Regions from separate parts of the Enterobacter quasiroggenkampii genome, predicted to be linked through region 1. Evidence: predicted binding sites of a transcription regulator. Region 1 holds the regulator's gene; each other region holds the start of a gene.

Region 1 (2,268 bases):
CTGCCACAGGAAGCCTCCATTTTCCGTCGTCTCAGCGTTTACGACAACCTGATGGCGGTCCTGCAAATTCGTAACGATCTGACCAACGAACAGCGTCAGGATCGTGCCAACGAGCTGATGGAAGAGTTCCACATCGAGCATCTGCGCGACAGCCTCGGTCAGGCACTCTCCGGGGGCGAACGCCGTCGTGTTGAGATTGCGCGTGCGCTGGCCGCAAACCCGAAATTTATCCTGCTGGATGAACCGTTTGCGGGCGTTGACCCGATCTCCGTTATCGACATCAAACGTATCATTGAACACCTGCGCGACAGCGGGCTTGGCGTACTGATCACCGACCACAACGTGCGTGAAACGCTGGCCGTGTGTGAACGCGCCTATATTGTGAGCCAGGGCAATCTGATCGCCCACGGTACGCCGCAGCAGATCCTCGAAGACGATCATGTTAAGCGCGTCTATCTTGGGGAAGACTTCAGACTCTGATAGGGTAGAGGTAACGTAACGCCGAACCGGAGAAAAATGCTCTGAACATGAAGCAAGGTTTGCAATTAAGGCTCAGCCAACAACTGGCGATGACGCCGCAGCTACAGCAGGCAATTCGCCTGTTGCAACTGTCCACGTTAGAACTTCAGCAGGAGCTCCAGCAGGCGCTGGACAGCAACCCCCTGCTGGAACAAACCGATCTTCATGACGAGGTAGATACCCAGCAATCGCAGGATACAGAAGCGCTCGATACCGCGGATGCACTCGAACAAAAAGAGATGCCCGACGAGCTTCCGCTGGATGCCAGCTGGGATGAAATCTACACCGCCGGAACCCCTTCCGGTACGCGTGCAGACTACCAGGACGATGAGCTACCGGTCTATCAGGGAGAAACCACCCAGTCGCTGCAGGATTACCTGATGTGGCAGGTGGAACTCACCCCCTTCTCCGATACCGACCGCGCGATTGCCACGTCAATTGTCGATGCCGTTGACGACACCGGCTATTTGACCGTCACGCTGGACGATATTCTGGAAAGCATGGGCGACGACGAGATTGAGCTTGAGGAAGTTGAAGCCGTTCTGAAGCGCATCCAGCGTTTCGATCCGGTAGGCGTAGCCGCAAAAGATCTGCGCGACTGCCTGCTGATCCAGCTTTCTCAGTTCAGCAAAGAGACGCCATGGCTCGACGAGGCGCGCGTAATCATCAGCGATCATCTTGATCTGCTGGCGAACCACGATTTCCGCACCCTGATGCGCGTCACGCGCCTGAAAGAAGAGGTGCTGAAAGAAGCGGTGAATCTGATCCAGTCGCTCGATCCGCGCCCCGGTCAGTCGATCCAGACCAGCGAACCCGAGTACGTGATCCCGGATGTGCTGGTCAGAAAAAATAACGGCCGCTGGGTCGTTGAACTGAACTCTGACAGTATCCCTCGCCTGCAAATCAACCAGCAGTATGCCTCCATGTGCACCAGCGTGCGTAACGACTCCGACAATCAGTATATTCGTAGCAATTTGCAGGAAGCGCGATGGCTGATCAAAAGTCTGGAGAGCCGAAATGATACGCTGCTACGCGTCAGCCGCTGCATTGTGGAACAGCAGCAGGCGTTCTTTGAGCAGGGTGAAGAGTATATGAAACCGATGGTGCTGGCGGATATCGCCCAGGCCGTCGAGATGCATGAATCAACCATTTCCCGTGTCACCACGCAGAAGTATCTGCACAGTCCACGCGGTATTTTTGAGCTTAAGTATTTCTTCTCCAGCCACGTGAATACCGAGGGCGGCGGCGAAGCGTCGTCCACGGCCATTCGCGCCCTGGTGAAGAAGTTGATCGCCGCGGAGAACCCCGCGAAGCCGCTAAGCGACAGTAAGTTAACCACCATGCTGTCCGATCAGGGTATTATGGTGGCACGTCGTACTGTTGCGAAGTATCGAGAGTCTTTATCCATTCCGCCGTCCAACCAGCGTAAACAGCTGGTCTGACACAACCGATAAGGAAGACACTATGCAGCTCAACATCACTGGACAAAACGTCGAAATTACTGAGGCTTTACGCGACTTTGTGAACACGAAGTTTGCAAAACTCGAGCAGTATTTCGAAAGGATCAATCAGGTCTATATTGTGTTGAAAGTGGAGAAAGTGACTCATATCTCGGATGCCACCCTGCATGTTAACGGGGGTGAACTGCATGCCAGTGCGGAAGGGCAAGACATGTACGCTGCTATCGACGGCTTGATTGATAAGCTTGCGCGACAGCTCAATAAACATAAAGATAAACTGAAACAACAC
Region 2 (2,268 bases), 1.6 Mb from region 1:
CAAAGCGGGACTATCGCCTTTGATAACGTCTCGTTTGCCTATCGTGAAGACCGTCTGGTGTTGCAGGACATCACGCTTGACGTTCCGTCGCGCGGTTTCGTCGCGCTGGTGGGTCATACCGGCAGCGGTAAAAGCACGCTCGCCAGCCTGTTGATGGGCTACTACCCGGTCACGCAAGGCGAAATCCGCCTCGACGGGCGCCCGCTCGCGTCTCTTAGCCACACGGTGTTACGCAAAGGCGTTGCGATGGTGCAGCAGGATCCGGTCGTACTGGCCGATACCTTCTTTGCCAACGTAACCCTGGGACGGGACTATTCGGAGGAGCAGGTTTGGGCAGTACTGGAAACGGTGCAGCTGGCAGAGCTGGCGCGCGGGTTCAGCGACGGGATCAACACGAAGCTGGGCGAGCAGGGCAACAATCTTTCCGTGGGGCAAAAACAGCTCCTGGCGCTGGCGCGCGTCCTGATTGAAACGCCGCAGGTGCTGATTCTTGACGAAGCTACGGCCAGCATAGATTCCGGTACCGAGCAGGCGATTCAGCAGGCGCTGGCCGCCGTACACGACCATACGACGCTGGTGGTGATTGCCCACCGTCTTTCCACCATCGTCGACGCGGACACTATTCTGGTGCTGCATCGCGGACAGGCCGTGGAGCGCGGTACGCACCGCGAGCTGCTGGAAGCAAAAGGGCGCTACTGGCAGATGTACCAGCTACAGCTGGCGGGCGAAGAGCTGGCCGCCAGCGCGCGTGATGAAGAGTCGCTTAGCGCCTGATGCACTAAAATGAGGCGCCGCGCTAACAGTCATTCCTGTTGGTGCAAAACTGAAACGCACCCTGCACCGGCATGGTGCGTTTTTTTTCACCGGTTCATTTATCAGGACCGTGTAACGCACATCGCACCGCGATTCCCTCCCGTTTTCATTTCTGGCACATCCCTTGCAATACCTTCCGCGTAAGCTGCGGCCATTACCGAATTCTGACTGGAGGGGATCTATGAAGCTGGTTACGGTTGTAATCAAACCATTCAAACTCGAAGACGTGCGTGAAGCATTGTCTTCAATGGGTATTCAGGGACTGACTGTCACCGAAGTGAAAGGCTTTGGTCGTCAGAAGGGTCATGCCGAGCTTTATCGCGGGGCGGAATACAGCGTTAACTTTCTGCCAAAAGTAAAAATTGATGTCGCGATTGCTGACGATCAGCTTGATGAAGTCATTGATGTCATTAGCAAAGCGGCCTACACCGGCAAAATTGGCGACGGCAAAATTTTCGTTGCCGAACTGCAGCGCGTCATTCGCATCCGTACCGGCGAATCTGACGAAGCGGCTCTGTAATTAACGCCTGGCACACAGTGATAGGGATCGAGAAAATGAAGATAGCAACACTTAAAACGGGTCTGGGTTCGCTGGCGCTGCTGCCGGGCCTGGCGCTGGCTGCTGCCCCAGCGGTGGCCGACAAAGCCGATAACGCCTTTATGGTGATCAGCACCGCGCTGGTGCTGTTCATGTCCATTCCGGGCATTGCGCTGTTCTACGGCGGCCTGATCCGTGGCAAAAACGTTCTCTCCATGCTGACGCAGGTTGCCGTGACGTTCGCACTGGTCTGCGTGCTGTGGGTGGTTTACGGTTACTCGCTGGCGTTCGGCACGGGCAACGCGTTCTTTGGTAACTTCGACTGGGTGATGCTGAAAAACATTGAACTGACCGCGCTGATGGGCAGCTTCTATCAGTATATTCACGTGGCGTTCCAGGGCTCCTTCGCCTGCATTACCGTCGGGCTGATTGTGGGCGCGCTCGCCGAGCGTATTCGTTTCTCTGCGGTCCTGATCTTCGTGGTGGTCTGGCTGACGCTCTCCTATGTGCCGATTGCGCACATGGTATGGGGTGGCGGTCTGCTGGCGACGCACGGTGCACTGGACTTCGCGGGCGGTACCGTTGTTCACATTAACGCCGCGGTCGCGGGTCTGGTGGGCGCATACCTGATTGGCAAACGCGTGGGCTTCGGTAAAGAGGCGTTCAAACCGCACAACCTGCCGATGGTCTTTACCGGTACCGCGATCCTCTACTTTGGCTGGTTTGGCTTCAACGCCGGCTCAGCCAGTGCCGCGAACGAAATTGCCGCACTGGCCTTCGTGAACACCGTGGTGGCCACGGCGGGTGCAATCCTCTCCTGGGTATTTGGCGAGTGGGCGGTGCGCGGTAAACCTTCCCTGCTGGGTGCCTGCTCGGGGGCGATTGCGGGTCTGGTCGGTATTACGCCTGCGTGTGGT
Region 3 (2,268 bases), 480 kb from region 1:
GGCAATAAAACAGGCTACCGCGCCGGTAATCATCATGGCCGCGTTCATTTCGCCCCCTCGTTAAGCGCCTGTAGCAGAGAAAGGTCGCCAAAATCACTGTTGATGGTCAGCTCGCGCTTGCGCTTGCTGGTACGGGCGATGTCGCGAATGTTAACCAGAATCAGCGCTTTCGTCGGACAGGTCCGTACGCAGGCCGGGCCCTGTTCATCGAAGCTGCACAGGTCGCACTTCACCGCCACGGCACGGATGCCGGGCACCCAGTCCAGCAGCGTGCTGACGCGTGCAGGCGCCGGCGGCGCGGGCGGGGCTTTAGGCGAGTTGGCATTGGCCGGAATATGCAGCGGGCGGCTGCCGGAAAATTCAATCGCGCCGAACGGGCAGGCAATGCCGCACAGCTTGCAGCTTACGCACAGGCTTTCGTTCAACTGGACTGCGCCATCCACGCGGGTGATGGCATTTACAGGACAGACACCCGCGCACGGGGCATCTTCACAGTGATGGCAGAGCTGCGGGGCAGACTCTTTTTCATTACGCATGACGTGCAGGCGCGGCATGGACTGCAGCCCATGCAGGCGATGCGTTTCCGAACACGCCGCCTCACAGGTTCGACAGCCAATGCAGACCGTCGAGTCAGCAATTACAAAACGGTTCACCGGGTTATCCTCTGGTGATAGTCATTTTTGTCGAAAAGCTGTCTTGTCGACACTTCTCGACACGCATGGGTCAGGCCACGTTCGCTGAGGCATTTCCGTCCATCAGCTGCTTCAGGTTGACCGGAAGATCGTGCTCAACGGCGGCGTACAGGCCGTTATAAACCGGCGCGATTTTTTCCAGATAGTGCTCCAGCACCTGCTGGCGATCGCGGTTGCTGACGTGGCCGTCCACCATGCCGTCGGCCATCAGCTGCGCCTTCGCAATACACTGTTTTTCACCGTCTTTTGTCTCGAGGTAGTACTCAATGGTGTGGCTGTTGAAGTTATCCGCCAGGGTCACGTTGATGGTGAAATGGCCGAAGAGGACAAAGCGCATATCCCCCTGCGCCGCGCAGCTCATCGCGTGGTGAAGACGCGCTTTCGACAAGGTAATGCCCTGAACCAGCGAGTTGCAGTAAAGGTGCCACTGGTCCTGTAACTGTTGATGACGCTGCGCGATGTAATCTGCTTTTTCGCTGATTTCCCAAATAGTCATAGAAGGTATCCGTTTAATGGAGATAGCGGCTGTTAAGCAGATTCCATGCCAGTTTTTATTTTTCTGATTTTAAAGGGATTAAACTGAAAAACCGCTGTCAACACCGCGGTGTCGACGTGTCATTTCGACAGCGTTGACATCGTCACGCCTTAACAAAAATCAAGCTGGCACTGTTATTGCATTACCGGGGCAATTCATTGAGGAGGCGTCATGCACGAAATCACCCTCTGCCAGCGGGCTCTGGAACTTATCGAACAGCAGGCAGTGCAAAACCACGCGAAGCGCGTCACCGGCGTCTGGCTGAAGGTCGGAGCGTTTTCCTGCGTCGAGACCAGCGCCCTGACCTTCTGTTTTGAGCTGGTCTGCCGCGGCACGCTGGCGGAAGGCTGCGAACTGCATATTGAAGAACAGCAGGCGGAGTGCTGGTGCGAGCAGTGTCAGCAGTACGTCACCCTGCTGTCATCGAAGGTACAGCGCTGCCCGCAGTGTCAGAGCAGCGGTCTGCGCATCGTGGCGGATGACGGCATGCAGATCCAACGCCTCGAAATCGAGAAGGAGTAAAGTATGTGTAGTACCTGCGGTTGCGCCGAAGGCAACCTGTATATAGAAGGGGATGAACACCGCCCCCACTCCGCGTTTCGCTCCGCGCCCTTTTCACCCGCCCCACGCCCTGCGGCAGCCCTGACCGGCATTACCTTTGCGCCGCAACGCTCCGATGCGGGCGACCTGCATTACGGCCACGGCGAAGCGGGCACCCACGCGCCGGGCATGAGCCAGCGCCAGATGCTGGAGGTGGAAATCAACGTGCTGGACAAAAATAACCAGCTCGCCGCCCGCAACCGCGCCCGCTTTGCCACCCGCAAACAGCTGGTGCTGAACCTGGTCTCCAGCCCTGGTTCCGGTAAAACCACGCTGCTGACCGAAACGCTCAAGCGCCTGAACGGGCGCGTCTCCTGTGCGGTGATCGAAGGCGACCAGCAAACCGTTAACGACGCGGCGCGCATTCGCGAAACCGGCACCCCGGCGATTCAGGTCAACACCGGCAAAGGCTGCCACCTGGATGCGCAGATGATTGCCGAC

Evidence for each region. Region 1 encodes sigma-54, which starts transcription at its own class of promoters, with help from an activator protein. Its sites were predicted from a motif close to GTTGGCACANNTTTCGCTNT; they were not measured.
Region 2: glnK (P-II family nitrogen regulator) is a predicted target of sigma-54. The motif match lies at 925-944, and genes of this name have one in related genera.
Region 3: hypA (hydrogenase maturation nickel metallochaperone HypA) is a predicted target of sigma-54. The motif match lies at 1,352-1,371, and genes of this name have one in related genera.

What each region holds. Positions count from the first base shown of each region.
Region 1 covers NZ_CP143745.1:47,764-50,031, forward strand. The annotation lists gene lptB (LPS export ABC transporter ATP-binding protein) at 1-480, shown strand, start outside; gene rpoN (RNA polymerase factor sigma-54) at 528-1,961, shown strand; gene hpf (ribosome hibernation promoting factor) at 1,984-2,268, shown strand, end outside.
Region 2 covers NZ_CP143745.1:1,652,089-1,654,356, forward strand. The annotation lists gene V1572_RS07850 (SmdB family multidrug efflux ABC transporter permease/ATP-binding protein) at 1-774, shown strand, start outside; gene glnK (P-II family nitrogen regulator) at 995-1,333, shown strand; gene amtB (ammonium transporter AmtB) at 1,369-2,268, shown strand, end outside.
Region 3 covers NZ_CP143745.1:4,290,650-4,292,917, forward strand. The annotation lists gene hycC (formate hydrogenlyase subunit 3) at 1-48, opposite strand, end outside; gene V1572_RS20440 (4Fe-4S dicluster domain-containing protein) at 45-653, opposite strand; gene hycA (formate hydrogenlyase regulator HycA) at 724-1,188, opposite strand; gene hypA (hydrogenase maturation nickel metallochaperone HypA) at 1,399-1,749, shown strand; gene hypB (hydrogenase nickel incorporation protein HypB) at 1,753-2,268, shown strand, end outside.